Regions from separate parts of the Desulfofarcimen acetoxidans DSM 771 genome, predicted to be linked through region 4. Evidence: riboswitches for the same ligand, from Rfam matches in the RefSeq annotation. Region 4 holds a riboswitch; each other region holds the start of a gene.
The links. A riboswitch is a leader RNA that binds a small molecule or an ion and turns the genes downstream of it on or off. The one in region 4 is predicted to bind cyclic di-GMP.
Positions count from the first base shown of each region.

Region 1 (8,256 bases), 200 kb from region 4:
TTATCTTTGGCATTCATAGTTTTCATAGTTATATAATTGTACATATTGAATATATATCCTTCTGTATGATTATAAAATTTTTCGACAATATTCGCTATTGTGTCTATTCATTGATATATTACTTGTCTGCTCAATTCCATAGCTGCAAACAGATACCGGATTTCCTGAACATGCAGGGCTGTTATAGATCTCCGTAAAAGATTAACAGCTATTTTTCTAAATAAATCAGACCCAATAATATAATAGGATGGAGCTGCGTAGGCAATTATCCACTTGTGCAACAAAAGGATTTCATAATTCTATGACCATTTACTGGCAGTCTATGGTATAATAATTACAAGGGGAGAGTAAAGACTTTAGGCTGTCGGCTATTGTACCGGCAGTATTATACAATAGCAAGAACAACTAAAACATAGATGATAAACCTTGGACTCGACTTAACTTTAATCATTAAGTTCAGATGTAAATATTGATGTGCAATTGAGCGAAAGCATAAAAAAATGCAATATTATAACTATATTGGTGGATGTTAATATTATAAATCTGTGGAGGTTGGAATTAATGGTTATGCACGTGGGTCATAAATCACCGGATACCGGTAAAATATACCTTATTACCGGAGCGGCAGGTTTTATCGGATTCTTCTTGTCCAAGAGACTGCTGGAGCAAGGCTGCCGGGTAATTGGTATTGACAATATAAATGATTACTATGATGTTAAGCTTAAGTACGCCCGTTTGGAACAGCTTAAACTCTTTGAGCAGTTTACCTTTGTTGAGGGTGACATTTCAGATAAGGATGTAATAACCGGGACCTTTCAGGAGTATAGGCCTAATATTGTGGTAAACCTGGCAGCTCAAGCCGGAGTGCGGTATTCCCTGGAGAATCCTGACGCATATATCCAGAGCAATATCATAGGTTTTTTTAACATTCTTGAAGCCTGCAGATATAGCCCGGTTGATCACCTGGTTTATGCATCATCAAGTTCTGTATATGGATCTAACAAAAAAGTACCGTTTGAAGAATCGGATTTCGTAGATCACCCGGTATCACTCTATGCAGCCACGAAAAAATCAAACGAATTGATGGCTCATACTTACAGTCACCTGTATAAAATACCGTCAACAGGACTGAGGTTTTTCACAGTTTACGGTCCGATGGGCCGCCCCGATATGGCATATTTCGGTTTCACGCAGAGGTACTTTGCGGGAGAGCCTATCAGAATATTCAACAATGGCGATTTTGAAAATGATCTTTACCGGGATTTTACTTACATTGATGATATCGTAGAGGGCATTGAGCGGCTTCTATGTAAAGCCCCTGATAAGACTGTCCCGCATAAAGTCTTTAATATTGGAAACAACAGTCCTGAAAAGCTGATGGTATTTATCGAAACGCTGGAGAAGTGCTTGAGCAAGTCTGCCGGGAGAGAGATAGTATTTAATAAAATATATGAGCCTATTAAGCCCGGTGACGTACCGGCAACATATGCGGATACCGGTTTGCTGCAGGAAGCCGTGGGATTTAAACCTGAGACTTCGATAGAAGAGGGGTTGCAAAGATTTGCTGATTGGTATGTTGAGTATTATAAGATGAAGTAGGTTATGGCAATGACCTGTAAAATATTAGATGTAAAGATTGGAAAGTCTCTGTTTTTATCCTGGTTATTGGTATTGGCATGGATGTCCTTCATATTTTATTTATCCTCGCAGCCGGCACCGGTATCCAATTCGCTCAGTAAAAAGGTGGCAAAAACTGTTATTGAAGGTGTCGATAAGGTTGAGGGACGAGATGCAAAAGCTTATAAATTAAATAAAGTAAATAATTTAACCCGTGACTATGCTCATGGAGGCGTATTTGGGGTATTGAGTATTCTTGCGCTCAGTGCGCTGCGCAAAAGCGGTTTCAAAAGCCGCGCTGCATATTTGACTGCCTTTTTAATTTGTGCATGCTACGCTTGTACGGATGAGTTTCATCAAATATTTGTTTCCGGCAGGGGAGCTGAATTTCAGGATTGGCTGAAGGATTGTTTGGGTACGATATTGGGCCTTGGCTTGTACTTTTTTGTTGCGGCATTTAATAAATGGTCATAATTTTGTGTGTATCCGTCAAGTTATCCTAATATCTCTCTATATTTAGACAGATGTGTTTACTTCTTGATGAATTTAAGTTAAAATAGTAAAAATAGCCTTAGAGGGCAAATCTGGCGAAAGCCAGAGACGCAAAGCCAAGGGTCTAAGTTGCATTAAGCGATAAGATAGCCTGGTTGCAAAAGACTATACCATAAATGGTAAGATCTCCTTAAGGCCTTTTGTTATTATTTCATCTCATTAAGGAGGTTTTTTATTTTGGCCTTTAGTTTTGTTCTGTCCAGGTTTATAAGAAAAAGTACTGCCGCAAATAATGATATTAGCAATATTTTAAGTTTAAAAGAACAATTAACTAAGGTTGGCTTTAATCCCAGTGAAGTTGATTACATGATTATGATAAACAGTAATGGTTGTGCTCTTATTGATCTCGATTCAAAAAGCATTAAAACAATTGAAGATCTTTTAAAAGAACAATTGCGCTTTTCTTGTAAATGCCTGGAGCTTGCCAGAGATTAGTGAAATTAATTAGTTAATCGAAATAGGCCAATCATCGAAAGTATGGTTGGCCTTTTCGTAATATGTATTATTAGCTTGTATAATTAATGTAAATTACAGAAATAGCCTTAAAAATAGAGGAATTTGTGGTGTTAATGTAGAAATATTATTCCATCTCAGGGATTAAAACATAAGTTTTTATGAGCCTGATAAAATTTTTTGGGGGGATGCATTTGGACGAACTGAGCTTGACCGTAACACGTCATCTTATAAACCAATGAATAGGTCTTTATCATCCTACTGTTAACTATAAGAAGTAAAGGGTGCCGGGTTTTATTTTTAGTTATGCGCAGCCCCAAAGCGGTTGTTGCTTATTAAACAAAAAGGGAGGTATTGTATTTGCAATCAAGTAAGAGAGTTTTTATTATTGCGCTTGCTGTATGCTTGTTGCTTGGAGTTGCAGGCTCCGTGATGGCCGGCGAGTTATCTGATATTAGCGGGCACTGGGCTAATAATCAAATTAACAGCTGGTTAAATCAGGGTCTGGTATTCGGATATCCGGACGGAACGTTTAAACCGGATAAAGAAATGTCCAGAGCCGAATTTGTCGCACTCGTGAATAGGTCTTTTAAAATTCAAAATTCAAATGAAACCAACAGTTTTACGGATGTAAAGACAGGCGATTGGTTCAGTAAGGATGTAGAGGCGGCCAGAGTTGCCGGTTATATCTCCGGCTATGAAGACAATACTTTTAGACCTGACCGGAATATCAGCCGCCAGGAAGTTGCCGTGATAGTAACCAGGCTGCTGAAACTTGATACAGCCGGTGATTTAACAGAGTTGGACAAGTTCGCTGACAGAAGCAGCATACCGTCCTGGTCGCAGGCCGGACTGAATGCGGCGGTTAAAAACGGCATTATTAACGGTTACCCTGATAAAACTGTTCAACCCTTTAAAGCTATAACCAGGGCGGAAGCTATAGTTTGCTTGAATGCAGCCATAGCTAAGGGTTCGACGACAGTTGAGAAATCCGGGATAGAAGGAAAAGTAACCTATAAGGGCAGTGCCGTAAAAGATGCGGCAGTTAAATTATTTGATAAAGACGGTTTTCAGGTAATAAAGCAAACCACAACTGACGCAAAAGGTTTGTATAAACTTGAGGTGGATCCCGGTGTTTACGATTTGACGGCTACTACAGACAAAACTGTGGGCTATGCCAGTGATGTTTCAGCTGCTGCTGATAAAATTACCGCTCAGGATCTTACTTTAGAAGACGGAGCTATAATAACCGGTAGACTAAATAATAAAAACAATAATGCTGCGGCAAATGTGGAAATAATGTTTACAACTAATCCAACCTTTGTTGCAACTACAAATTCAAGCGGCCAATATAAGCTGGTTGTATTGCCTGATCGCCAATATGCCGTTAGAGCCATGAATCCGAGTAACGGTGAAGTAGAAGTCATTGATGATAATGTGACTGTGGGCAGCGCGGGTCAGACGCAAACCATGAGTACAATGAGAGCTTCCTTTGCAACGACCTCCTCGGGTGGAGGCGGCGGCGGGGGTGGCGGCGGTTCTTCACAAGCCGTATTAACTACCGTAAATGATATCAATAAAACGACCGTAGAGGTTTCCTTCAACCAGGCGCTAAGCGGTGTACAAGCTTCTGATTTTACTTTTAGTCCGAGTTTAAATGTTGTGTCCGCGGTATTTAAAAATGACGCTAAGCAAGTTGTTGTCTTAACTCTGGCTGAAAGGACATTAGATACTGATTACAAACTGTACTATAAAGGTACTGACACGGGTTTTATAATTAAGGTTGTGGGGATTAATATAACTGAACCTGTTGGAAGTACACCGGTTCCCATAAACATGGGCAATCATCCGGCTGAAGTTACTTTGACCGCTTCTGTTGGAGGGCAGTCAATACCGTTAGTTATAGATTTGCCTACCTTGGTGTCACCTACTGTAGCAATTAATCCTGTGACTATTGATCCCGGTTTGATTCCTGCCGATTCCTTGGCGCTGGATATTGTAATTAGCGGTTTAGGTGACAAAGAGGTAATTCTTACCTTGCCTGTACCTGCCGGATTGACTGATCCAGGTGCTTTTCACTGGAACGGTGAGGTGTGGGACTACAGAGAATCCACGATATCAGGTGGAAAAATAAGCTTTGCCACTAATTTATCTCCTGTTATGATATCAAATAGAGTTAAAAAGCCGGTGCTCAAAATTGAAAGTGTAACTCAGAACAGTGTTGAGATGTCCTGGACAACTACAGTAGTCAATCCGAAAGGCTTTGATCTTTATAGAGATGGTGCAAAAATAAATGCGGCAATGCTTGACGGAACTGCTCGTGGTTATAATGATACAGGATTAACCCCGGGTAAGACCTATGCTTATACTATTGTGGTATATAACGCTCAGAAGTGTCAATCACCTAAAGCGGACACTGTGACAGCCACTACTTTAGCCGATCAGGGGGAAAACGCCGCTTTTGACAGCTGGCTAAACACTATTAAGTCGCAAATTCTTCTTTTAGGCGCGGCGTCAGGCAATTTGACAATTGATTTGGGTAGTGCAACTGAGCCGACAACTGTTACTATTACCAACGATTCATTGAAAACTAAATCATTAAGTGATTTACTGATGTCTGTAATAGACAAAATGGTGTCCAGAAATTATGATAATGTAGTTATAACATTACAAGGCAAGATTACGGAAATCAATGTTTCAGGAAAACCTTTAAACGAATATATAGCTGATAAGTTAGCCGGAAAACCACATAGTGCAGCTGCCATAGAATACTTTACGAAACTGGATGAAGCATCTTTTAATGCCTTGAAAACGGCACTGAAAAATGATGCCGCGTCGTATAACGAGCTTTCGGCTACTGTGCGAGAAGTAATCTCATTTTCCACGGAGGTTAATATCCCGGCTATGGAAATCAAAGGACTGACCTTAAATAAAGTAACATTTGCCAATAACCATGGCACAATTGATGTATTGCCGGGAGATACAATAAGCATTAATCAATTTAAGACTGCATTAGGTATAAATAGCTCAATAACACTGGGCAGTTTAAGCGGCTCAGTTGTTACCCTCGAATTCAAGGGAGCCAGTGGCACTGTATACGATTACGAATTTAATCTAAATTAAATCCATGGTAGAATCAAGAAAACTACGCGGTACTGACAAAAAAGCCAATCACTTTAAGTGATTGGCTTTTTTGAATTGAGATTTTAATTTAAATTAATAACGATTTTTAATTGAACGTTTGACGTATTGCCGTCATTATCCGTTAATTTACCCGCCAGAGTGACATCCCCGTCACTTACTGCATCATGCAAAAGACCAAGGGTGGCAGAGGCATTGGTTAACAAATCAATTGTATCTAAATTGTTTGTACCTGCTGTTAATTGCTGCGGTCCCTGGAGTGATGCCAGAAAAGCCGGTGAGGTTACTGTAAGCTTAGAAGCTTCAGAAACAGTGATGCTTCCACCGGTAATCAATGCATTTTCACTGCCTGTCAAAACGATTGTGCCTTTTCCGTCAGTTATGCTGCCGACTGTAAAAGTTTTAGTTTGATCGGCATCTTTTATTGTGATAGACGCGCTGGAAATACTGGGGTAGTCATCGCTGCCGGTGCTTCCGCCGCCTCCTCCTCCGCCCCCGCCACCTGAAGAGGCTGTTGCAAAGGAAACCGACAATGAGCTCATTGTTTGTTTCTGAGCGGAACTGCCAATATCTACATTTTCTCTGATTACTTCCGCAGTATGATTATTCGGATTTATAGCTCTAATTGTATATTTGCGACCGGAGAGTAAAACCAGCGTATATTCACCGTTTTGATCCGTGGTTGCAACAAAGGTTGGGTTGGTTGTAAACATTATTTCAATATTTGCCGCGGCTTTATTATTTTTGTCATTTAATTTGCCTGTTACTATGGCTGCATCTTCTAAGACAAGTTCGTTGGAGGTGATGGTATCGGCGGCAACTGTCACATCACTGGCATAGGCCACTGTTTTATCTGTAGTGGCGGTTAAATCGTAAACACCCGGATCTGCCTCCAACTTATACGCACCCTGGGCATCAGTTGTTGTTTTCTTGATCACTTGATAGCCGTCTTTATTAAATAATTTAATTGCCGCGCCTTTTACCGCACTGCCTTTATAGGTTACTTTTCCTTCTATAGCCGGTTTTACGGTCACAACCGGTGGCGTTTTTTCCTCACCTTTAGCCGCACTCAGGCAAACTATTGCTTCCGCCCTGGTAATGGCTTTAAAGGGTTGTACAGTTTGGTCAGGGTAACCTTTGATAATTCCTTTCTTGACTACTGCGTTCAGGCCGGCTTGCGACCAGGACGGGATGCTCTTGCTGTCAGTGAACTTGTCCAACTCTGTTAAATCACCGGCTGTATCAAGTTTTAGCAGCCTGGTTACTATTGCGGCAACTTCCTGGCGGCTGATTTTTTGGTCAGGTTTAAAGGTGTTGTCTTCATAACCTGCTATATAGGCGGCGGCTCTGGCTGCTGCCACATCTTTACTGAACCAGTCGTTAGCCTTAACATCATTGAAAACGTTTGTTTCATTTGAACTATTAATATTAAAGGCTTTGTTCACCAGTACTACAAATTCGGCTCTGGATATTTCTTTGTCCGGTTTGAAGGTGCCGTCGGGATATCCTGACGCCAGGCCTTGCTCAACCCAGCTTTTAATTTGATTGTTGGCCCAGTGATTGGTTATATCCGTTAAATCAGCGGCAAGGGCGGCACCAGCCAGCCCAAAGATAAGACAAACGGTTACGGTGGTTATTAGAAGCTTATTATAATATTTCATTTTCTTAAACTCTTAACTCCTTTCCGGTTATTTTTTAGACCAATAAAGCTACAAACTAATTAATCTTTATACCACCCCCAAATGGTTATAAAAATAACAAAATATAATTAAGTATATTAATAATTCATCTCTGTATAATTCGCTAAAGGATTAGCAAATCCCTGCAGCGAATACTAATTACTCAAAGAAAGGATGAGTAATGTGAAGAAGTGGCTGAAAATGGTTTTACTGGTGCTTGCGGTAGATTTGTTTTTCTACTTGGTGTCGTCATATATTCCTCCTGAAAAGTTAGCTGAGGAAAAGCCCGAAGTGCAAGTCATTCGTACCAAAGAGCAGGCTGCCGTTTTTTTATTAAACAGGTTTCCTGCAGGCGAATTAAAAGAGTTTGCCCGTAAATATAAAAGCGGCATACCGCAAGAAAGGGAAGAAGTTAAGGCTTTGCTGAAGCGGAAAATGACAGAGGAAGAGTACAAAGCCATAGTCAATGTCTTGCAGGAGGAACAGAAAAAATCTATGCGGGATTGATTGTACCGGACATATGGGGATTAAGGTGTCAGCAGTGCCTATGGGTGATTTAACTTAAATATTATTTGTGCTACAATGAAAGTTAGTTAGATAAATTATGATGCGGGGTAGGTGAGCGAGTATGAAGAAGTGGTTATTAATACTGACCGTGCTGCTTGTTGTGGGACTGGCTGGTTACAAGTTTGTTATGAGTTTCGCTGCTGATAAGATGATTGATGGAATAGAAAACAGTATGCTGGCAAAAGAAGATATTGAGAAGTTAAAGATGAACCCGGAAATAGAAAAACAGATGGAGGCAATACAGAAC
Region 1 covers NC_013216.1:4,169,258-4,177,513, reverse strand. Annotated here, with positions in the region: gene DTOX_RS19345 (SDR family NAD(P)-dependent oxidoreductase) at 562-1,599, shown strand; gene DTOX_RS19340 (VanZ family protein) at 1,603-2,091, shown strand; cyclic di-GMP riboswitch class I at 2,185-2,272, shown strand; gene DTOX_RS19335 (hypothetical protein) at 2,347-2,604, shown strand; gene DTOX_RS21755 (S-layer homology domain-containing protein) at 2,983-5,745, shown strand; gene DTOX_RS21750 (S-layer homology domain-containing protein) at 5,829-7,424, opposite strand; gene DTOX_RS19320 (hypothetical protein) at 7,626-7,949, shown strand; gene DTOX_RS19315 (hypothetical protein) at 8,071-8,256, shown strand, end outside.
Region 1: it holds a riboswitch for cyclic di-GMP, as region 4 does, so the genes downstream of both, DTOX_RS19335 (hypothetical protein) here and DTOX_RS18430 (hypothetical protein) in region 4, are expected to answer to the same signal.

Region 2 (8,256 bases), 360 kb from region 4:
TAGACAGACACGAAAAGGAAGCATTGATTTCACTGCTGGAAAAAATCAAAAAAGGATTAGAACGAGTTTAATGCTGTTTTTGAAAAGAGGTTATAATTTATGTCTCAACTAAATAATCCTCTGGAAATTTATAAGTTACTACCAAAATCAAATTGCAGACAATGCCAAGTACCGACATGCCTGGCCTTTGCCACTTCGGTAATCAATGGTCATAAAAGTCTCGGCGACTGCCCTCACCTGGGAAATGATATAACTGAAAGATTTGATATAAAAATACATAAGCGGGTGACTATTGAACAGCAGCAGCAGCAAATACTGGGACAACTAAAAAGAGAAATTACCAACATAGATTTTTATTCATCAGCGAAAAGACTGGGAGCATCGCTCTCTGGCGAGAAATTAAAAATCAAGTGTCTCGGAAAAGACTTTTTTGTTGATTCCAATGGTAATATTACATCTGATTGCCACGTAATTACATGGTTATCATTACCATTACTGGACTATGTTTTGTCATGTTCAGGAAAAAATGTTACCGGAGAATGGGTTCCCTTTAGGGAACTGAAAAACGGGATGACATGGATTCCGCTTTATGAGCCGATATGTGAAAAACCTCTGAAACATATTGCAGATACCCATACTGATTTTTTTGAAATGATTTTACATTTGTTTGGTGGAAAGCTAGCGACGATAAATTATTCCTCTGATATTTCGCTAGTTTTACACCCCCTACCGAGAGTCCCAATTCTCATTTGTTATTGCAAGCCGGAAGACGAACTTGAATCCAAACTCAATATATTTTTCGATTCCACAGCAGAAGATAATCTCAACATTCAATCAGTCTTTGGTATTACCGCAGGGCTTGTTAGGATGTTAGAAAAAATCTCTCTCAGGCACTGTTAAGAATTTTATTATTATTTTTTATATGAGATTAAATTATGAAAGGAAGATCTTTTTATATCCATATAAGATTACCGACCACATCTTAACGTTAAAAAACTTTATTTATATATGAACCCCTCAAAATAAAAAAATAGCACATTATAATCACAATGTGTAACAAGAAGATGTAACCGCGAAAGTAAGCCTTTCTACCCAAACTAAACAACTATGCTCGCCAGCCAAAGGGCCTGTTGACAAACTATGCTTTTATACAAAAAAGGGGGTTGAGAACCCAAGAAAATCAAGGGTTTTCAGGCACCTTTTTCGTGAAAGATTGATCTTATGTCATTTGTCAACAGCCCTCAAAGCCAGTGAGCCTTATTTTTAGGTTTTATTTACTAATGCTTTTTTTGGGGAAATTTATACCAGCTTTATCCGGTAATTATTTAGTAACTATTAAAATATCTTAAAAATTCGGCCTTAACGTAAATAAAAATTAACATTAGCTTATAAAGGGTTTTTTAAACAATTATAGAATAGTAAAATTGATATATACACCATCTAAACAATAATATTTATACGGGATACTATGAAGTGAACTCTATAATTTGGGCATCTGGGGTTTACTGAGTAAGTGATGCAACCGGCCACTATTTTAAAATAGTGGCTATTTTATATCATAAAAATATAATTGGGGAGGTTAAAATCATGGACATATCATGGAGTGATATAATTAATTCCTCCAAGTGTTTTAAATTAATCTGGGGTGCTGAAGTGGCTATTTCTATTACTGATCTTAAAGAGTTTAAATATTATGAGCCCGGTATAGCAATTAATCATAATGTAAAAAAAGGAGACTTAATTAAGCCAGGATCATTAACGGATAGGGTAATTAAAAATCAATCCCGTATAGTAGATAAAATAACAGATATAAATATTTATGGCTTTGCATATGTGGGTAAGGCTGCTCCAATTTTTACAGATAATAGAAAAATGATCGGTACTATTGGTATTTTTATGCCAATTACTACGTATGAAGCACTTTTAGAACATGCTGACAAATTATTGATATCCTTGGATACTGTAAATAATTCAACAACTAATCTCTCCTCTGCTTCTCAGGAACTGGCATCAGTAACAGTTGACTTATCTAACGAAGTAGACACTATTAATAATAATATTCGACAAACAGATATGGTTTTAAATTTAATTAAAGAAATATCCTCCCAAACACACCTACTTGGGTTAAACGCAGCCATTGAAGCAGCAAGGGCTGGTGACCTGGGTAGGGGGTTCAATGTAGTGGCAGGGGAAATAAGAAAATTGGCAAGTCGCACAAATGGTTCTATTAAGGAAGTGGCAGATATATTACTTAAAATAACGAGTGCTATACAAGAGCTAGATCAACATATTAATCAAATTTCAACTATAGCTGAAGAACAGGCATCCTCAATGGAAGAGGTTGCCATATCAATTGAAGGTTGTCAAGGTATTTCAAATAAGTTAAAAGAAATAGCTGCAGAGTTAGTAAAATAGGCAACTTTACGACCAGCCATTTAAACTGAAAACTTTCTGAATAAAGCTAATATTTACATAATTGCAGCTCATAAGAATGTTATTAATAGCATCCTTTTCCATACTTTCTTTTAGGTCAGGACTTCATTTAAAAATACTTTTTTATTTCAGCAGTATTATGTACGACTTTAACACAAAGAAAACTATTGTTTGTGATATTGATTTTTTTAAAGATTCCTTACACCAACAATATGGTTAGAATATGGGGTAGCTTCTAATTCATATCGCCGGATAAATTCAAGCTTGGAGCAGCTATTGATGATATCTGTGGGAGTAACTGCATTTGCACTGTTCAGTGATTACGACAGGACACTTTAAAAGTGGCAACTTAATGAGAAATTATTCAAAGTTACATTGAAGGCTGTCAACAATGATCGTATTCAGAGGCAACAATCCATACATCAGTTTATTTTCAAAATGCTAGGTCTAAAACCTTCGTCTTTAGGCGAACAGCTTTAGTGTGATTATTTTGAGAAGGAAAAGGATAACATTCACATAGAGGTGAATGTTATGACAGAATATAGTAAAAGTAGTCACTCGGTATATGATATAAAATATCATATTGTATGGGTTACAAAATATAGATACAAGGTATTACGCGATAAAGTAGCGTTGAGATTAAGAGATTTGATCAGGCAAAGCTGTCAAAGTAAGTCTACCGAGAGAAGCTCGCCATTCAATTTTCTCATGGAATCATTATGGACACAAGAATTACTCCCCATTCCGCAACGACAGCCAAAGCCAGCGAGTCCTGTTGTTTAAAGTTTGATGTAAAATTTCCTTGTTTTACGAAATATAAAGTTTTTTTTGAGACTAAAGTCTAACTTTTAATTTTATTTAATATGCCTCCGGCCATATCGATAAAATTTATTCCTGTATTATAAATAGCCTGTTTAATACCAGGTGTATTAATCATTGCTACTAACCTGTCAAGGCCTTCGTTATCGAGATTTTCATATGGGGCTCTAATTGCTGAAATGTTTTCCACGTGTTTTTGTAAAGGTTTAACAAGAGATTCGTAATCCAAATCATGGATCATTGCTCTTGCAGCCAAAATACCACTTATAAGAGCTTCAACAGCACCTGTACCAAGTAATCTTTCTGTTAACCCAGCAGAACGACCCACAAGTAAAACATTGCCTGACTTAAAGTTACTTACCCTACCAGTAGAGAATATTGGTAATGAAAACTTATAATAAAACTCCAGATGTGCCAAATTTTCTTCTTCTAAAAAATTAGTATATAACCTATCCATTTCATATTCACTGCAACCGATGTTACATAAACCTATTATAGCCTGGGTAGAACTCCATGGCGCAAGCCTGGCATATCCTTGACCTGCATAACGGGTATTAAAATAAACTGTCGATGAAGTTGATTCAAAAGTTCCAAAGACCAGCCCTCCCCTAAGATGTACTACCCCATAGTCTATCCATAATCCCATTTCCTTTGCCGCAGTATCTTTACCGGTTGCAACCACTACATAATCATATTTTTTGGATAGTTCCTTATAATCTGCTGCCCGGTTGAAGTAAACCGGTGTTTTTTTTAGTAATGTAAATAATTGATTTTCAACAGATTCTCTATGTTTCCCCCGGGTCATGTCAATGGCTTGATACTCTTAATTGGCCTGATTGGTCTGGTATAAAATTAAAGGATTATTTGAAAATACAGTCAGCTCCTTCCGGGTATGCTCCTGGATCTGCAGAGGGATGGCACTTAAATGAAACTGTCTGGTATCAAACTTTCGAGCTTGATCCGGAAAAAAAGGTTACCGTTACCGAACAGCCAGCACCTCAACAACCCACCAATACTGATTATTATATTTCTGGTTGTATACTTAAAGATGATCCGCAACCAGATGGGGATATGTATAGCGCAACTTGGGTTATGGGAGTAAGGACAATTGATAATAAGTCCTATAATATAACAGAACCCATAAGAGCTAGAATTAAAATTTATCAATTTGGCCCGACAAAAGTTTTACCTGGTGTTCAAATTTTAGGAGGTGATTTACCACCTGATCCAATACCTAAACAGTTAGTAGTAGATGAAGAAATGGTATTTACAAAAGAAAATCCGGCATGGGTTAGGAAAATCAGTTTTCCTGCACCTACCCAAGAAGGTGGATATGGTCTCTTTGTTACCCATCAAAATATTGTTAAAGACGATTATTGGAATGGTGTATCTTGTGGAGTGAGTGATGGTCTACCTGTATCACGTTTCGCTAGTTGTATGTCATCAGATGATGCTGACGCAGGATTTCTACCGTGGGATTATATCACAGCAAAATACGGTATATATCCACGTTAGATGTCAACCCACAACTAACCCTGAAAACCGAAGATAATTAGAGTTTGTTGTAGCTGGAAATTTCCAGCTCGCGGATGTAGCAGTGCAGCAGTAACGCAACAATGCTCAAACCCGCATCATTATTGGATTTCTGTAAAAAAGATTAATGTAAGCAACTAGTAAAACTGTAAACACAGAAAAACACAAAACCCGCCGTAATCGCCCATCATGGGAGAAAACGGCGGGTTTCTGTTTTGTACGTTATGTTAACTAAGAAAAATTTGTCTATTATTGTCGGAATATTATTCTATTGAAATAAAAGGATTTATAGTTTTTTTATTGAAAATAAATAAATATGTTTTATAATTTATAAGTATTTTACCATGGTAGTAACAGGCAGGGTAGTTAACAGCATCCACTCTATTGGCTTTTCTCCTTCGGGTGGCGATTGTTCCTGAACAAGCAGGGCATTAAGAGTAGGTGCAGCTAATTTTTCTTTTCCCCGATGTTTCGGTGGTTTTAAGGTAACAGTGGCAGCCTGTAAGGTAAGAACAACAGCCTCTCGTTCTGGGCGCTTATCGGCACGTGGTATATTGATAACCGTACGGCCCAATACCGGGGCGCTTTCAACAACAGGCCATAGGTAATCATGCGACTGATCAATGCGGCGGTTCCAAGCAGCACGGACCAAGATATCATACTGATTAGCGCTGGCTAGGAGAAAGAGGTCAAAAATATCACTTTCTCTGTCACCCACCATTACTACTTTGGTAAAGGGAGAAACCGTTTCGGCTACTTCCCGGGTAACATCAATCCAGCGAACACTTTCCTTGTCTTCGATAGGTCGCTTTTTATGTGTTTTCTCCTTGGGTTCTAGTGAACGTACCCATAAGCGATGGGCCAAGATTCCTAATGGAACTCCTTCAGCGGATGCAGCAAGACAAGAATGTAGAAAGAAGCCGGAAAGACCCGCTTGACCGATAGGTCCCAACCCTTTTGTTTCTCGATGTAAGGTATAGTTGAAAATGGTGGTATCTTGGATGGCCAAAACCACCGGTTGATTCTTGATTTTTTCTATAGTGGCCTTTCTGTGTGCATCATATATGGCTTCAACAGTTACTTTCTCGTTATCAAAGAAACGATAGGCAGCCTTGACATCGCTCCACTGACCAAGTGCTTCAGGCAAAGATTTTTCTGGATGCTCAATAAGGCTTGCAGCCAGTGAAACCAGTCGATGAGTGAGACGGGTATCACCAAAGTTAGCCGTACCGCACTCTTTAGTTGCCCAAAGCATTGATTGATTTGTTGGTTTGAGAGATACAGGTAAATTATTCATGAGACAATTTTAGAAAATTTTTGACAATGCGTCCATTACCATATTTAAGCATCATAACCGATTTGGGTAATTTATCACACATTTTCTGCGTATAGCATAAGCAGATTCATTCTATCTTACTCAAGGACTTATGGGTAAAGATAAGGACTTTAGCCATGGGGAGAAATTCAAAGCTTTTCGGGTTTACTTAAAAAAAATATCTTCCCACTTTTAGTATGACCAATAACTTTAATCTGCGAATTTAACGGCCCGCTATAAAGGTTAAACCATATCCTCAAACCACCTTCCGTTTGAATTATTTTAGCCTGTTTTTCTTGTTTTATACCTTTTATACCGCTTGTTTCCACTACCACTCGTTCAATTTCTGGATCTTTATTTATCCCATAAATTAGGGATAATGATACATCGCTAAAATGTAAGGCACAGTAGTGCAAATCATTACCGGTGTTTAAGTCAACCCTTCCACCAGCCATAACACATTTCCATCCCCCCCGGACATCTTTAACAAGACCAGCGTTTACTCCCCCATCTTGTTCATAAAAAAACAGAACACCATTCTTTATCAACTCAAGGTGATAGATCTTATTAACTTTTAGATTTTCCTCTTGCATTACGAGGAAAATCTGTTCTTTTATTCGTTTTTCATTAGACTCATTTTGCGAACATACGTAAATTATAACTAGACAGAGTAAGCCTATTAGAAATAGTTTTTTTTTCATTTCGGTTCCTCAACTTTAATTTTATGGTTTTTTATTAACCACCAGAGTTGGGGTTTGTGTAGCAATGGAACAAAAAAGGCAATAGTGATACTATTATTTAACAGACTATTTTTAACATGATGGTATAATATTGCCTAGCTAATCCCGGTTATTCTTTACTATTTCGCTAATGCTGTATTCTTTTTGGTTATATAATTAAATTAAAAGTTTTTTTGATATTTTTATCTTTGACTTTGGGTATTGCATTCTCCAAACCTTTCTTAATGACCCACCTTCCGCAAGTTAAAAATTTAGACCTGTAAAATAGTGGAGCATAAGTAATATTAATTACAACCATAAAAATAACTGATCCATAAGCTGGAAGGATTTCTGTTTTTTGTGACAATCCCTCACTAATAAGAATAAATATTAGTGAGGGATCGTCATGGACTTACAACCTATTTTAGAACAACTAGCTAAATTACCCCCCGAAATATTGATGAAGATAATGCCCGAATTAAAAGTAGAAGTTCCGAAGGCAGATCCCTCAGGTGCAGTACTTATCGGTGTCTTTTTAGCAAGAAGCCTGGGCATTGGTAAAATAATTGACAACTTTATAGGCGAAGAATATGTTACTTATGAACATCTACGTGAAGACAGAGCCAACGATTCTAAATGTCGGGTAAGTACTGGTTTGGCATGTGAAATAATGGTTGGCGACATGCTGGGCAGAAATAAAGATCTCACCCATTTATATAAATTTGAAGAAGCTTGTGAAAACTGGCAAGTCGAAACAATACTCGATATACCGTCCGAAAAATTTAATGATGACAAAATGGGTAGAGCCCTTGACGCTATAAACTCAAATGCAAAATATATGGCTAATGTATTGCAGGATATTGTTTTATCAGCATCCAAGAAATTTGGAGTTCCACTTAACACTTTTTACAATGACACATCCTCCATTCCAGTCTCTGGTGTTATGGAGGATAACGATAAAGTTCAATACGGGTATGGTGGTCTACCGGGTTTAAAACAATTAATCCTTAATCTTACGATAGCCTCTGGTGCATCTTTGCCGATAACATCATCAATTGATTCCGGTAATGTTCAAGGCGGTACGACTTTTGAGCGTTCATTCGAGAAGGTTAAAGAGATTACCGATGACCAAGAATTTGAGATGATTATTGATCGTGGTATCCTAACCCAAGATAATATGCATTTGATGCTTACTAATAGCAACCAAAAGCCCTTTTTTATAGGTCCACTCAAGGATGAGCTATCGAAAAATTGGGTCTTAGAGCAATTAAATGAGGCTAAAAAAGATGATTTTGCTACTATTGACTATCGCTCTAAGAGAGAAATAGAAAGAAATCTACCCAGACACTACGAGGCGTTAGAGACAAAATATACGTTTAAGGTAAAACTTGAGCCTCCCACAGAGGGTAGTAAGAACAAAAAGCAACTCAAAAAAAG
Region 2 covers NC_013216.1:3,607,706-3,615,961, forward strand. Annotated here, with positions in the region: gene DTOX_RS16480 (MarR family winged helix-turn-helix transcriptional regulator) at 1-71, shown strand, start outside; gene DTOX_RS16485 (DUF3786 domain-containing protein) at 100-900, shown strand; cyclic di-GMP riboswitch class II at 1,453-1,537, shown strand; gene DTOX_RS24945 (methyl-accepting chemotaxis protein) at 1,588-2,415, shown strand; partial or broken gene DTOX_RS23195 (transposase) at 2,965-3,105, shown strand; gene DTOX_RS16495 (hypothetical protein) at 3,275-4,057, opposite strand; gene DTOX_RS16500 (hypothetical protein) at 4,117-4,767, shown strand; gene DTOX_RS16505 (IS4 family transposase) at 5,114-6,040, opposite strand; gene DTOX_RS16510 (hypothetical protein) at 6,250-6,801, opposite strand; gene DTOX_RS16520 (IS1634 family transposase) at 7,226-8,256, shown strand, end outside.
Region 2: it holds a riboswitch for cyclic di-GMP, as region 4 does, so the genes downstream of both, DTOX_RS24945 (methyl-accepting chemotaxis protein) here and DTOX_RS18430 (hypothetical protein) in region 4, are expected to answer to the same signal.

Region 3 (8,256 bases), 400 kb from region 4:
GGATGCCCACCGGATAAATGCATTCCCCCTAAGCCGGTAACTTGTTTCCAGAATCAATACCTTATCAATGATGTAGTTTCAAATTTTGAGTATGTTTTTGAATCAGCCTCAGAAAAACTTATTGCTTAGAACAAAGCTCTGAAAAAAAGCCAACACTTAATAATGATGCTTGCTTCTTCATATATAACAAAACGAGGCCTTTCATTAGTTCGTTGAATTTTTGAGAGGTCTCTTTTTACTTGCTTGGTCACGATATGACTATAAAACCGCAAGCCCATCCTGCCTCCGCTTTTGTTCGTCTTCCCCCTCAATTCTCTACGGCCCGAAGTTCACCATAATATTATTAATTAATTCTTTAGTAATATACAATAATGTTTGCAATAATTTTAGGGATAGCTTATTAAATATTCCAAAAGAGTTTATAGTACCAGGATGAGGCTGAATCCTTATTTTCCTCATCATTTTGGGATGCTTTCAGGTAAACCACTTCCGCTCCGATCAGCTTAGCGATTTGCTCAATTTCTATTTTTCTAATATGCTTAAAATTGATTCTTAAATCGGTTCCAACTGAACCTTCATAGATAAAACTTGGATTCTCTCCGTTTGATCTCAATTTGCTTTGTTCACGGACAAACAACATTGCTTTTTCCATTTCATCACCTGTTATATATTTTTAGTAATCAGATTATAAGAAAGGCGTGAGCTGTGAGCTCTCGCCTTTTAAAACAGACAAGACTGATTGTTTATATAAACCTAAATCCTGAATTTGATATACCCACAACATTGTTTGCAAGGGCTTGATTGGAACCTCTTTGCACATACGTTTTGCAAGCTGTAGCCATTGATAATCCTGCTGCTGTAGGTGCAATAGCATGGGCCATATTAGCGTCAATTTGAGGAGGTGCGACAGCTGCAACGTTATCAGTGGTGACAAGAATTTGGTTGGCTGCACACATATTTCCTGAGGCCCAATAGTGACAGTCAGCTACAGTACAACGAATATTCTGATTCATTTTATCATTCCTTTCGTGAGTTATATTGATATTTTCCTTGCTTAGTATCTCTCTGAATTCAGTAGATATACGTTTAACACATATTGATTGTGAGGGATTTATTGGCAAAATCGGAAGCAATTAACCATGATTAGTTTAATTTTCTAGGTTGATGGAAGGCCAACGCTTTAGTGATTTATCTTTGAAAAATATATATTTATGTGTAAAACAAGGATTTTGTGCTATAATGTCTAAAAAATAAAAAATAACTAATGGGCAAAACCATACGAAAGATGGTGACGCAAAACCTTGGATCTAAGGTCATAAAATATGGCTATGATTGCCAGGCTGCAAATACCTAAATTCTTTAGGAGGGGAAAGCAGCCCTCCTTTTTTATTTTGATTTATCGGTTAGTATAAATAATAACAAAAGGGGGTTGGAAAGTTATTCTGAGTTAGTTGGAGCATATCAGTTCTTAAAACTAAGCAGGGTTATTTTTGCATAATTTGCTTAAAAAATTAGGGGTGGATTAAAATGAAAAAAATTTCAACTAAAATTTGGGTAGGCTTTACATCTTTATTGGTACTGATGACAATCATGGTAGGTATCACTTACTATCAGTTGGGACAGTTGGTTGACCAATCTGAAGCTTTATCTCAGCATAGAATTCCGATGACAAATACTTCATACCAGCTGGCATTAAATTTTGCCCGTCAAGCAGCGGGTATTCGCGGTTATTTAGCAACCGGCAACGAAAAATTTATAGATGAGTATTCCCGGGCAAAAAAAGAATCAGATGAGGAAACCGCTTACATTGAAAAGAATCTTGCAAGTGATGAAAATAAACAGCTTTTTGCTCAAGTTAAGAGTGCTATAAATGATTTTGAACAATATCCTATGGCAATAATTTCAATGTATAAAGAACAGGGACAAAAAGCTGCTGCCTCATACATGACTGGCATTACCGCTCCGGCTAATGAAAGAGCTATTAATGAGATAAATAATTTTATAGTTATACAAAAACAAAAGATTCAACAAGAAGGAGATAATGTACAAAACAGAGCAATAAAAACGAGAACCTTTTCATTAGTAATACTTGTCTTTGGAGTAATATTAGGATTAACACTTGCTTTTTATATTACCAGGCCAATTACAATAGCTCTCAAGAAAATCAGTGATATTTCCTCTAAATATGCCGGGGGAGATTTTAGAGAAGCAATTGAGATTAAATCGACTGATGAATTGGGTCAACTGGCAGTTTCGCTAACTAAAATGCAGAAGAGCATTCAAGATATAATTCAAAAGTTGATAAATTCCTCCAAACAGATAAATGAGTCGGTTGCACAGATGGTTGCTCAAGCTCAGCAAACCTCTGCAGGGTCATCAGAAACAGCCGCTACAATGAGTGAAATTGCCGGCACGGTAGACAACATGTCACAAAATGCGCAGGATGTTTCTCATCGGGCCGGTATAGCTTCACAATATGCAGATAGAGGACATCAAGGCATTGAAATGGTGAATAATCAAATGAAGGAAATATCTACATCTACTATGCAGGTAGGCACTTCAATTAAAGATTTAAATACGGCAATAAGCAAAATAGGGCAATTTGTTGAAGTTATTACTAATATTGCAGATCAAACAAATTTACTGGCATTGAACGCTGCTATTGAAGCAGCAAGAGCAGGTGATGCGGGAAGAGGTTTTGCTGTTGTAGCCGAAGAGGTAAGAAAACTGGCTGAGCAATCAGCACAATCCACAAAAGAGATAGTACAGCTAATGAATGAAATTGAAGGGTATTCTATTCAGGCTGTGCAAGCCATAAAATTAGGGGATGAAAAAGTTGAACAGGGTAATGAGGTGGCAAACGAAGTGGGACAGAGTTTTAATGAAATAATAAAGGCAGTTCAGGAACTCAGTGAACAGGTGCAAACTATAGCGGCATCTACTGAACAGGTTTCCGCAGGTGTACAAAATGTTGCCGGGACAACAGAGGAACAAACAGCTGCTATGGAGGAAGTTTCTAACGCCGCCGGAAATTTAGACAAGTTAGCCGGTGATCTTAATTCGATAGTTGTTAATTTTAAAATATAAAATATGGCATGTTGGCTGCAATAACGATAAAATTACGTATGTAAAGATAGAACAGCCTTGCCGGGGCGTCTTATATTCATGATATCTTTCTTTTGATCTGTCTACGTTGACAGATCTTTTTCTTGCTTGACTTTGGAGAGGTTTTTCATATTTTGCTGCTGATAGCGGAACTTAAAATTGCGCAAGGCACATACAAAAACATAATTGTACTAATAATAATCTTATATAAATATACCGTTTAAGGAAGTATTATGAGTAATAAACAACATATTTCTGAAATTGCTTTTACATTTTTAATTATTGGCTTTCTTATCGGAACAGCAATAATGCTTGTACCGTCCGCTGTGATTTCGGATGCCAAGCAGGATGCATGGCTGTCTGTGTTAATAGCAGTATTTCCTTCTATTATTATTGTCAACGTATTAATATCATTACAAAGAATGTTTCCGGGTCAATCTATCATCCAGTACAGCGTTCAAATTTTAGGCTACCCATTTGGTAAAATAATTAATGGCCTATTGCTCTGGTTTGTTTTACACCTTTCTGTCCTGGTTCTTCGAGATGCGGAAGACTTTGTTCAGTTACTGTTATTGCCCAGAACGCCCCCGGTTTTAATAGCCATAGTCATTGTTATTGTAACTTTCGGTGCTTTAATAGGGGGATTTGAGGTGCTGGCCAGAATAACGGTTCTTATTATGCCAATATTGTTAATATTTTTTCTGGTGCTCTCTTTCCTGTCCTTGTTAAATGCTGACTTTAGTCGCATTACCCCTATTAATGAAAATGGATATATACCTATAATTAGGGGTGCAATAGAACCTGTATCTTTTCCTTTCGGAGAAATGATAATTTTTGCGTTTTTATTTTTTAATCATCAAAATATAAATAAATCACGAAACTTATTATTGCATGCTGTATTTGGCATATTAGTTGCCTTCATTGTTTTAGAAGTAGGGGTCTTGCGTTCGATTTTTGTTTTAGGCGTCGAAAGCTCAGGTCGTTATTTATTTCCTGTTCTTGGATCTACTTTCATGTCTTTGGTGGGCAATATTTTTGCTCCTATAGTTACAATTAACTGGTTTTGTTTTATGTTTATTAAGTTTGCTATTTGTTATTATGCGTTTAACTGGGGATTGGCAAATTGCTTGGGCATTCAAAACTACAGAAGTATCATGATACCAATAGGAATACTGATAATAGCACTTTCATTTTTTGTTTATTCCAATTATGTGGAAGAAATAAGCTTTGCCTCTGAAATCTGGCCTTATTACGCCATTCCTTTTGAGTACGGAATACCCCTGCTTCTTTGGGCAGCAGCAAAAGCACGCAATTGATAAATCTTATCTCCTTTTCGTGGCCGGGGTAAACTCATTGACATTATTATTGGGAAGTGATAGATTTGTGACAAAAAGGAGGCGGCTTATGCAAATCGTTGATGATATTACCTCATTAGTAGGGCAGACACCTTTACTCAGTTTAAATAAATTAGAAAAGTATTTGCCCGCCCGATTATTAGGCAAATTGGAGATGTTCAATCCCGGCGGCAGTGTTAAGGATCGCACCGCCTCTTCCATGATCCGGGCCGCTCGGGAGCAAGGCTTGCTTAATAAAGACAGTGTAATAATTGAACCGACCAGCGGCAATACAGGTATAGCTCTGGCTCTTATTTGCGCTGCCAGTGGCTGGCGGTTGATTTTAACTATGCCTGATACAATGAGTGAAGAGAGGCGCAAGCTTCTGCAGGCTTATGGCGCGGAGACAGTGCTGACGCCAGGCGCTGACGGAATGAGAGGAGCTATTGCCAGAGCTGAGGAACTGGCCGGTCAAATTCCGGATTCATTTATGCCTATGCAGTTTACTAACCCGGCTAACCCGGCAGCTCATTTAGCTACCGGTGAAGAAATCTGGCAGCAAACCGGCGGTCAGGTGGATATTTTTGTGGCCTGTGTGGGTACGGGCGGTACAATTACCGGAGTGGCGCAGGCTTTGAAAAAAAATAAGCCGGAAGTCAGGATAGTGGCTGTAGAGCCTGCCGCTTCTCCTGTATTAAGCGGTGGCAAAGCCGGTTTACATAAAATTCAGGGTATAGGAGCAGGTTTTATACCGGAGGTTTTGCAAACAGAACTTCTGGATGAAATAGTTGCCGTTACAGATGAAGCTGCTTTTAACATGACTCGCAGGTTAGCCGGGGAATTAGGCGTTTTAGCCGGTATTTCCTCCGGAGCCGCCGTGCACGCTGCCCTGAAACTGGCTGAAAAAGCGACTAATCAGGGTAAACTGGTAGTGGTATTGCTGCCCGACGGAGGGGAGCGGTACCTGTCTGCCGGTGTTTTTTAGGATTGGGGTGATTAAATGTTTTACCTGTCAATGGAAACAGCCTGGGGGTGGGTGTGTGCTGCCTGGTCAGCAGAGGGATTGGCCGCAGTCACCCTGCCGGAAAAAAATCCTTCAGAGTCCCATGAGTTTTTAACCAATAAAATGGCTGTCAGAAAGTTTTTGAAAGGTGAGGAATTATCCAGGCCGGCGATTCTTTTCGAAAATATGCCGGTTGAAGCCTTAGCCTCAGTTCAGACTGACTTAACCGGTGTTTTCCAGTTAAAAAACTGGCTGACAGGTTATTTTTCCGGGCAGCGGTTTCAGCCGGATATTAAGATAGACTGGACCGGCTATACTTTGTTTCAGAAACAGGTTTTGGAGGCTTTAAGGCAGATTCCTTGCGGCCAGGTTTTATCTTACTGCCAGTTGGCTGAAAAAATCGGCAGGCCTCGTGCTGCCAGAGCTGTCGGCAACGCTTTGTCAGCCAACCGGCATCTTCTGGTACTGCCCTGTCACCGCGTTATCCGGCAGGACGGCAGTCTGGGCGGGTTTGCCGGCAGGCCGGAATATAAAAAAAGATTGCTTGCGTGGGAATCTGAAGAATTGCGTAAATCTCTTTAATGTTGGGCGAGCTTGCTTATCTACTTATTTGGATAAGCAAGCTCGCCCTAAATTTTTATCTTTAATTGGAACAATTATCTATTATATTCGTCAATTTAGAAAAGAGAATTTAAGGAGGTATATCTGTGAAGGGAAAGGTAGCAATAGTCGGAAAATTATGGCCGCTCTTGGTATGCATACTGCTTATTTTGACGGTTAATAGCATGGCATCAGAGCAGCCGGCGGGTTCTTCGTCCGGGCAGCTGAAAAGTTTTCCGGATTATGAACAGTTGTCCGAGTATATCAAAAACAGCAATAAAGTATCAGGTGTTTTTGGACTGAGCACGACGCACCGGGGACTCGTTATGGAAGAATCTTTGTCTTTGCCGTTAAACAGTGTGGATAATGGTTTTGCCATGAAAGCAGATATGGCGGTTAATCAAAAGAAAGCTTCTGCGGCAAAAGAAAAAGCTGATTTCTCAGAGACCAACAACCAGGTGCGGGGGGTGGATGAGGCTGATCTGGTTAAGACAGATGGCAGTTATATTTATCTGGTTAACAACGGAAAATTAGTCATTCTGCAGGCTTATCCTGCTCAGGAAGCAAAAAAACTAACAGAAATAAGTTTTGACGGCCGTCCGCAGGAGATATTTATTGACGGAGACAGTTTGCTGGTCTTTGGCAGTTCAGCCGATCGGCAAAAGATGTTTTTACGCAAATATGATATTGCCGACCGTAAATCACCTTTAATGCTGCAGGAGTTAACTTGTGACGGCAATTATGTTACTTCCAGGAAAATCGGAGAGAATGTCTATGCAGTAATCAACACTCCCGTTTACCGCTATAACGAGGCGACAGGTCAGAATATTGCCCTGCCTGTGTTCACTAACAACGGTATTAAGAAAATTGTTCAGCCGAAAGAAATCTATTATTTTGACCGTACCGATAGCTCTTATAATTATTCAATAATGGCGTCTGTCAGTATGAAAAAAGACAGCAAAAATTTCCGGAGCAGGATTTATCTCACCGGAACATCGCAAAATATCTTTGCTTCTGAGAATAACATTTATTTAACCGGCAATAAATCTCCCGATTATGAGTTTTATGGAGAGAAACTCTATAAAAGCTTGCTCTCACTTATGCCGGAACAAGTGCAAAGTACAATAAATGAGAGCCAGGCTTCCTGCAATACCTATGCGCAGAGACTGCAAATATTAGAGGAAATTGCAGGTGAATACTTAATCAGCCTTGATTACCGGCAAGCTTCGGCAATAGAAGAAAAGATCAACCGGATTGTAGAAGGTTACCGGCGAGATATTGAGAGGGAAAACAATAAAACTGTCATATACAAGCTGGCGGTTGATGCCGGGCAGGTTGTTTACAAGTGCAAAGGAGAAGTTGACGGCTATGTGTTAAACCAGTTCTCTATGGATGAACACAACGGATATTTTCGTATCGCTACCACTTCCCAGGGCAGCTGGAGCATAACCGGGCAGTCGCCGGCACCTAAAAATAACATTTATGTTTTAGATGAAAATATGCAGATAACAGGAAAACTCCTTGGCCTGGCTGTCAATGAGAGGATTTTTAGTGCCAGGTTTATGGGAGAGCGAGCTTATCTGGTCACTTTCCGCAAAACTGACCCGCTTTTTGTTATTGATTTAAAAGATCCGGCCTTTCCCAGAGTAGCCGGCGAACTGAAAATACCTGGTTATTCGGACTACCTGCATCCTTACGATGAGAATCATATAATTGGTATAGGCAAAGAAGTTGTCGAGCGTCTGCCTGGGCAGCTTTCTCAGAAGCAAATGATAATTGAGCCGGTGAGTAGAGAGAAAGGTGTAAAGATTGCTCTGTTTGATGTAAGCAACCCTGCCGCACCTAAGGAAATGTCTAAGTATGTTGTGGAGAGCGATAATTCTGATTCCGCGGCTCTTCATGATCACAGGGCGGTATTGTTTAGCAGGGAGAAAAACCTTCTGGTTTTGCCTGTATCAGACAGGCTCTTTCGTATTGCAGCCCAACAGAAGCATGATGCTTATGAGCAGCCATGGCAGGGAGCTTATGCATTCAAAGTTTCCCTGGAAGAAGGCATTAAATTGATGAATAAAGTTGAACACAGGTCAGAAGTTCGCCGCTCCCTTTATATTGAAAATGTACTTTACACTATGTCAGATGCGGAGATTAAGCTGAATGATTTAACAGGTTTGCGCGAAATTAAAGAGATTGCCTTACAGTAAAACCGTAGCCTGC
Region 3 covers NC_013216.1:3,568,663-3,576,918, reverse strand. Annotated here, with positions in the region: gene DTOX_RS23160 (hypothetical protein) at 1-17, shown strand, start outside; gene DTOX_RS16330 (hypothetical protein) at 401-652, opposite strand; gene DTOX_RS16325 (DUF1540 domain-containing protein) at 744-1,013, opposite strand; cyclic di-GMP riboswitch class I at 1,258-1,348, shown strand; gene DTOX_RS16320 (methyl-accepting chemotaxis protein) at 1,528-3,087, shown strand; gene DTOX_RS16315 (GerAB/ArcD/ProY family transporter) at 3,339-4,421, shown strand; gene cysK (cysteine synthase A) at 4,510-5,424, shown strand; gene DTOX_RS21670 (methylated-DNA--[protein]-cysteine S-methyltransferase) at 5,440-6,024, shown strand; gene DTOX_RS16300 (beta-propeller domain-containing protein) at 6,150-8,243, shown strand.
Region 3: it holds a riboswitch for cyclic di-GMP, as region 4 does, so the genes downstream of both, DTOX_RS16320 (methyl-accepting chemotaxis protein) here and DTOX_RS18430 (hypothetical protein) in region 4, are expected to answer to the same signal.

Region 4 (8,256 bases):
GTATTGGCAAAGGCAATGAGGACTGGAACTGCTCTGCTCCCCATGGCGCAGGAAGGCTCATGAGCAGGACCAAGGCAAAACAAAGTTTTACTGTTTCGGAATTTAAAAAACAGATGAAGGATGTCTATACTACATCTGTCAATAAAGAAACCTTGGATGAGTGTCCTATGGCCTATAAGAATATGGATGACATCGTAAACAATATCGGGCCGACGGCAGATATTGTGAAAGTTATTAAACCGATTTATAACTTTAAGGCGGGGGAATAGGATTAATCGGAAGGCATTATCTGAATAATAGTATTGTTTATATTAATGGCAAACCGTTAAAAGAACCTTATATATCTGAATTACCTATTAATAAATTTGAATCATATAAAATACCGGCTAATAATATTTTTTTAATGGGTGATAATGGAAATAATGGTTATGATAGTAGATATTGGGGAGCGCTCTCTATTAATAGTATTATAGGTAAAGCAGAGTTTATATATTATTCATTTGATGAAATAAAAATATTAGAGTAAATATTTAAGATATATAGTTATTACCTTCTTTTTCTCGGGGACTGAGCAAGCGAGGCATCACGAGCTATTCGCAGTATGACCACTTATCGTCGAAGGCGACCCATTTAATCAGCAGGTGAGGAATACTATTCACCTCATGTTATTGAGTGCGGTACTGGCCGTTGTAAATCCCTGTATGACTACAGACGGTCTGTTACGAAAGGATATAGATTAAAATCTATATCCTTTCGTTATGCCGCTGTAAACATCAAGACTTGTGTGATGGGGCCGCTATTGTCGTTGAAGATCGCTGGTAGCTGTACCACTATAACTTAGACGTGGTGCACGACTGGCTGGGAATGTTGAAAATAATGGCACACCGAACATTCAGCAGGCTTTAACTCACACACAGCCTGGGGAGGATGATTTGCAGAGGGCTGTAGATGAGTTAAGTCGGCAATAAGAAAACAGCAGCGATATAAATTTGTTATTTTTTGAAGTTAATAATTAAGAAATATATTATTATGTAATATAACGCAAAATAAATGTCGGTATTCTACAATTATACCGGATTTTAATATTTTTATCTTGTAGATATGTCAAAGTAATTGTAAAATATCTATTAATTATTGTAAGAAGATTTTCACTATTGTTGATGAAATATTTAATAAAAGTTAATTAAATTAAGTAAACATAATAAGAGAGGATATAGCATTATGTTTTTAAATTTCTCAAAACCTAAGTCTACTACAGATAGCCTAACTAAGAGAGATAATTCTGATTTTATTACCGCATTAGCTGCTTTTTCCTTAGCTCATACTGAATTAATATCTTTTCAAGCTATGCTAAAGATACAGGAGATAACAATAAAAGCATCGGAATTGTCTGCTACCAGTCAGCAAATGACTGGTATGACTGAAGAGGTTTCTTCCTCCGTTCAGCATATTAATGCTACTATGGAGCAGGTAAAAGCTGGGTCAGAAGAAGGTGTCAGTAAGATTAATATTTTGTCTCAATTTGGCGATAAAACAGGAGATGTCATATTAGAAATGGTTAGCAATGTGGAGGAACTAGGAAAACAGGTAAAACAAATAGACCATATAAGTCAGAATGTAGCTTATATAGCGGATCAAACTAATTTACTGGCTCTAAATGCCGCTATTGAAGCGGCTAGAGCAGGCGAGGCAGGCAGGGGTTTTAATGTTGTGGCAGAAGAAGTACGAAAACTGGCTGCACAAACCAAGGATGCCGTCGGTAATGTAAAAAAAATATCCGAACAAATGAATTTAAAATCGTCTATAACAAATGACAACATATTAAATGTGAAGAACACTTTTGAACAGTATCTGGATGAGTCAAACAACGTTGGTGGTATATTTCAGGAGGGTACAATCCAAATTGAAGAATGTGCCAGTATGATTGCCAATATATCAGGTGCTACAGAGGAACAAAATGCCATTGCTACAAATTTATCAGATTTATCCGAAGCTCTTGCAGAAACAAGTGAGTATATCGGCAATCTTTTGAGAAATGAAGCAGATAACCTGTGCGAAATAATAAATCCGAGTCTAGTATTATCCGGTAGTAAATCGGTTATAAGTATCCTGGCTGCCAGACTAATAGATCATGCCAATTTCCTTAAGAAGACTATAGCAGATGCAGGTAAAAAAGTGAAAGTTACTGGTTACAAGGAATGTGCCTTTGGCAAATGGTATGAGGAAAACAGGGACAAATACAGTTCTATAAAGGCTTATGTAGAAGTGGATTTGCCCCATAGAAGAGTACACGAGGCAGCTGAAAATTTATCAATGGATTGTAATTCAAAAAATATTGAAAAATTGATGCTTGCCTCTTCAGATATGTTAAAAGCTTTTATTAATCTTCAAGATAATCTTAAAACAAAGAATTAAAACCTTAAAAAGGACTAACTATCAGATTAGGATGGTTAATATCATTATTCATAAATAGAGGTAATATATTTCTAATAAAAATAAATATTATTGGGTTACATTTATTGTGTAACCTTTTTTTGTTTCCCTAGCTAACAGGCATAATGTCGCTCTTGATTTTGATACCGGGCCAAGTGAAACTACCATCCATATGATATTTATAGTGATAATAAGTACAAAAAAGAGGGATAGATTATTCTACCCCTCCTGGACTCTCGACACATGCGATATGCTTGACTTAGCAAATGCACAGTTAGTTAAGCAGCCAAAGACGAAGCGTTTAAGAATAAGCACTTTAACTTGGAATTATATATAAACTATTGTTAGCTAAGTAATTTTTTAGCCCTATCATATTGATTTGGAAATAAATCCGCAGGAACCATATCCATACCTTTTTCCTTAAGGACCATGTATCTGGCACACTTACTACAATCTGTCATGCAATATTTCTTCTTGTACAATTCTGCTGTTGAGGGCATACTTGCCATTTTATCATTAAAAAATGGACATGTTTTTAAGCGTGGACATTCAGACATTTTTTTAACCATCCTCCTTTGATGTCCTTATTTTAAAATAACCCTAAAATAACTAACTGTGCTTTACTAAGTAATTACTACATTTTTAACTTTATAATCCACGAAGATGAGTTTTTAATCAATAATTTGATAATTGTTCAAATTTTATTATGTTTTTTTAAAAACAGTACTTTAAAAAATAAAAACCGACCTTTTTTCTTCAAGGTCGGTTGCATCACTAACTCAATCAACTCTAAGATGCCCAGATAAAGAGTTGATGTCATAGTTCCCAAGAAACTCATTAATTTTATATTTATAATCGCAAGGGATTATAATACTTTCATGTTAATTTACTGTATAGAAGCATTATAGTTTGGTAATCCGGGATGGTTAATTGCAGCACTTCATTTTTAGGTACTACATTCCATGTGTTAAATATTCTCTATAAAACGGCGTATTCCTGCAAAAGTAGAATATAAGTGGGCAATTAAACAGCGTTTTATAGAACTAGTGTAAAACTGTAATTTGGGGATTTTAGGTGATGAAATACTGCGAAAAAAATATAAATTCAAGGTGTGGCCGGAAATCTGCGGGCTGTACGGAACTCATCAAGATTTGGAGTGTCCGAATAACCCAGGAGCGTTCGCCCGGTAGGGCGACAAGTATATACACAAACACTTCCTCTACTGTATAATTGGATCGTGGAAAGAAAAACAAACCATTGCGTTTACAATATTAACTATCATATCGAGTTTTGAGCAAAACACCAATACCGTTTGCATTGGCAATACGGGATTCTTATTACAGGGTGATGCAGATGAGTGATAAAGTCAGAGAAAAAGTAGTTTATGCCAGGTATTTGGTAAAGTCTTATGATGGTTTTGAAGCAGTGAAGGGTGTCAATATGGAAGTATACCGAGGCAATTGCTTGGGTCTGCTGGGTCCTAACGGTGCAGGGAAAACATCTATAGTAAAAATGATTTGCGGTTTTTCCCCGGTTACTTCAGGCAAACTCGAAGTATTTGGGGAAAATATTATGTCAAGAGGCAGGAGCATTAAGGGGAGAATCGGTGTGGTGCCGCAGGAAGATAACCTGGATCAGGAGCTGACTGTGCGCCAAAATCTGATTGTTTATGCCAGTTATTTTAGGATGAAAAAGGCACTGGCACTCAAGCGCTCAGACGAGATACTGGAGTTTATGGATTTAACTGAAAAATCCCGTGAGGTCGTAGATAACCTTTCCGGAGGTTTAAAGCGGCGTTTGACTATAGGGAGGGCGCTGATCAACAATCCGGAGCTATTAATTCTGGATGAACCAACTACTGGATTAGATCCTTATGCCCGTCACCTGGTTTGGCAGCGCTTAAGAAAACTAAAGGAAGCCGGTACAACCATACTTTTGACGACACACTATTTAGAAGAGGCTGAGCAGCTTTGTGACATGCTTGTAGTAATTTATAGGGGTAAAGTCTTGGAGCAAGGTACGCCGCAGGAACTGGTAGACCGGCATGTTGGTCAAGAGGTTTTAGAGTTAGGAATTGCTTCAGAGCATTATGATTCTCTTTTAAATGGCTGCGAAGAAATGGTTAAAGGCAGTCAGACATTGGGTGACGATGTGCTTCTCTTTACTAATCACGGTCGGGAATTATCCCGGTTGGTTTCTCAAAAAGCTGCTGAACTCGGATTGACCATTAATTACCGAAGACTCAGAGCCAGTAATTTAGAGGATGTATTTTTGAAGCTGACGGGTGAGAGTTTGGATGAAGAATCCTCCGGTAATCTTCAGTGACTGTCAATGTGTTTGTTATACGCGTGATTGTAGATGAAGTCAGCCTGAGTTAGAGAATAATATTGAATGATGGGTGTTTTGGTGTTATTTTGCGGGAGGTGGATGCTTATGAAAAAAATAAAACGTTTGTTGTCCGGTGTAACTACTGTTCCGGATTTATCCTGGCCGTTGGTTATGAAGGTTTTCTACCGCAATATGCTGGTTTTTAAAAAGACCTGGCAGGCCAATATCATGTTTAATTTTGTTGAGCCAATGCTTTACCTATGGGCTATGGGCTTTGGTCTGGGTACTTATGTAAGCCAGATTAACGGGCTCTCTTACATTCAGTATCTGGCCCCTGCGCTCATTGCCTCTTCGGCTATGTTTGCTACATCTTATGAAATGACCTATGGCAGTTTTACCCGTATGGGTTACCAGAAAACCTTTCACGGCATGGTAGCCACTCCTGTGAGTATGGATGATGTGGTTATGGGTGAGATACTATATGGTACCTGTAAAGGGGTTCTCTACGGCGTTGTTTTTTTTATGGTGGTAGTTATGTTTGGTTTGGTTAAATCGGTTTGGGCGCTTTTGTTGCCTGTGCCGCTGGCTCTGATGGCTATGTCTTTTTGTGTTATGTCTCTTATCTGGACCAGTATTGCACCAAACTATGATTCCTTCGGATATTTTTTTACATTGTTTATTTCACCAATGTTTTTGTTTGGCGGGGTTTTTTTTCCGGTAGATAATCTTCCTGATTGGGCCGGTTTTCTTCCCTGGCTAACCCCCCTATACCACGCTGTGCAGCTAATACGTCCGCTGATTTTGGGACAGGTATCATGGGCTATGTTATCTGATCTAATCTGGCTATTAATATTTGTTGTCTTGACCTTAAGAATTCCTTTGGCTATGGTCAAAAACAGGCTTATTCAGTGAATTATCTCCTGCATCTTCTCTCCATCATAATGTTGTATTTGAGAAGCAGCTTGGATAATCTTGTTTTCAAAGACTGTTTTTCATCTTCCTTCATGCAGCAGTCAAGCATTCTTTGCAGAGAGACTATTTCCTTGTGCAGTTGCATCTCTTCAGGCAGTACCCCGGCATTTTTTAAAATAGTATAGGAGGCCCGAAATTCGACCGGTATTTGTGATAAATCCTCTAAATTTAAGGGTTTTCCTTCTCCTTCGAGATTTTTAAAATCGCCTTTTCGTATGCCTTCAAGAATTCTTTGCTCAGCAATCCTTGCAATAATATCTTCCACTTTTTTATCACCTGGCTTTTGGATGGGTTAATATATTATTTCTTTATAATTGCCTTTATTCCTGCTGCAAATTAAAAGTGCCGGCCAAGCATTTCGTAAGCCATGAAAACTGATATCAAGCTGGATATTAATGTTGCGGATATTGCCTGAGCATTGTAAAATTAAGACAAAATAAAGCTTATAGCAGGAGTGAAGGTGGTTAGTATGAATCAGAAACAGGCTGCAGTTTATGCCTATATTCAGAAGCAATATGAAGTGCAAGTTAGACTTTATAACAATATTTTGGAAAACAGGGCTAAGCAAGGCAGCGATTCTTTGTATTACGAAGGTTTTATGGACGGTCATTTTAACGGTTGCATTTTGCAGCTGGAAATGCTGGCTGATAATAATAAATTGGGGATCATGGCTGAAGAGCTCAAGTCTTTATATTCCAGTTTTAAATAAATAAGGATATGTTATTTAATACCAGTAATCGGGGTACTTTCGTTGGCTGGAAATATTATTTACTGCGACTGCTATGAGCACCAGGCATGTTACTCCTATGCCAACAGGGGAAAAAACAAAGCTATAGTTTTGACTTGAGTAAACAGCTACAAAGGCAGTTGCACCGCCGGGAGGATGGAGTGTGTGTGTAACTGTCATCATAACGATGGATACAGTTACCGCCAGTGTTATTGCCCACCAGGGGTTGCCAAAGAGTTGATAGGTGGTTACCCCTGTCAGAGCTGAGATTATGTGTCCGCCGATAACATTTCTGGGTTGTGCCATAGGTACATGGCAGGCGCCGTAAAGCAGTACCGCAGAGGCTCCGAAAGATGGCAAGAGCAGGGGTAGTTTATAGTAGGTGGCCAGTAGTGTAATTAGTCCAATGCCCATGAAGCTTCCTATTGATGTAACCAGTAAACCAGTGAAAGATGATTTATTCATAGCGGGACATTTACCGCCTTTCATCTTACACAGATAGCTTTTGGCTAATCCCTTAACATTAGTTTTGGCCAGTTGTTTTTGATCGTTTTCTTCACTGTTGTTCATTGTTGAGAACCTCCTGCAACGGTTAAAATAAGCTTCTTATTCTATCTGCATATTAATAATTTTATCATTATTTATGATGTTTGAGTGTTAAATATAATATAGCTAAGGGTGATATTTGTCACAAATTAATAATAACTGATATTGTCAATATAAAATGTTTGCCGGACTGCAGGTTTGGTTATCTATAAATTAGAGTGGATTTTAACTAGTGTTGCAAACATTGTTTTGATACAGTTGCTTTAAGATTGTTTGAAATGTTATTATATATAAGTAAATTGCTTGCTTAATCCAGTTTTTTGCTTTAATCAGGTTAAATTATATTTTGATTAACATTATATGTTTTGATAGCTGAGAGAAAACCTTAAGGAGCCAATAATATGACGATCAAACCGGAATTACCTTCAAACTTTATTCAGAACATAATTACTGAAGATTTAAAACAAAACAAAAACAACGGACGGGTTCAAACCAGATTTCCGCCCGAACCTAACGGTTATTTGCATATTGGACATGCTAAATCCATATGTCTTAATTTCGGTATAGCCAGGGATAACGGGGGTTTTTGTAATTTACGTTTTGATGATACCAATCCCAGTAAAGAAGAAGTTGAATATGTAGACTCAATAAAAGCAGATGTGCAGTGGTTGGGTTTTGATTGGGATGACAGAATGTTTTATGCTTCAGATTATTTTGGCCGGCTGTATGATTATGCGGTACAGTTGATTAAGTCCGGCAAGGCTTATGTCTGTGATTTGAGCGCGCAGGAAATCAAGGATTACCGGGGTACACTGACTGAACCGGGCAGAGATAGTCCTTACCGCAACCGTTCGGTTGAGGAGAACCTGGATTTGTTTGAGAGGATGCAAGCCGGAGAATTCCCGGATGGTTCCCGCGTGCTGCGGGCCAAGATTGATATGGCTTCGCCCAATTTAAATATGAGAGATCCGGTTTTATACCGTATTCTACGGGCGACCCATCACCGGACAGGTGACAAGTGGTGCATTTATCCTATGTATGATTATGCCCACCCCCTGTCGGATTCTATTGAAGGGGTTACTCACTCTATTTGCACAATGGAATTTGAAGATCACCGTCCTCTTTATGACTGGGTGCTGGATGCTCTGGAACTTGAGTGTCACCCTCAGCAAATAGAGTTTGCCCGTCTTAATTTGAGCTCTACTGTTATGAGTAAGCGCAAACTGCGCATTCTGGTTGAGCAGGGCTAT
Region 4 covers NC_013216.1:3,968,363-3,976,618, reverse strand. Annotated here, with positions in the region: gene DTOX_RS18440 (RtcB family protein) at 1-269, shown strand, start outside; gene lepB (signal peptidase I) at 266-526, shown strand; gene DTOX_RS18435 (methyl-accepting chemotaxis protein) at 1,222-2,415, shown strand; gene DTOX_RS18430 (hypothetical protein) at 2,778-3,002, opposite strand; cyclic di-GMP riboswitch class II at 3,185-3,269, opposite strand; gene DTOX_RS18425 (ABC transporter ATP-binding protein) at 3,787-4,758, shown strand; gene DTOX_RS18420 (ABC transporter permease) at 4,867-5,673, shown strand; gene DTOX_RS18415 (DnaJ family domain-containing protein) at 5,675-5,998, opposite strand; gene DTOX_RS18410 (hypothetical protein) at 6,203-6,442, shown strand; gene DTOX_RS18405 (HPP family protein) at 6,458-7,030, opposite strand; gene DTOX_RS18400 (glutamine--tRNA ligase/YqeY domain fusion protein) at 7,408-8,256, shown strand, end outside.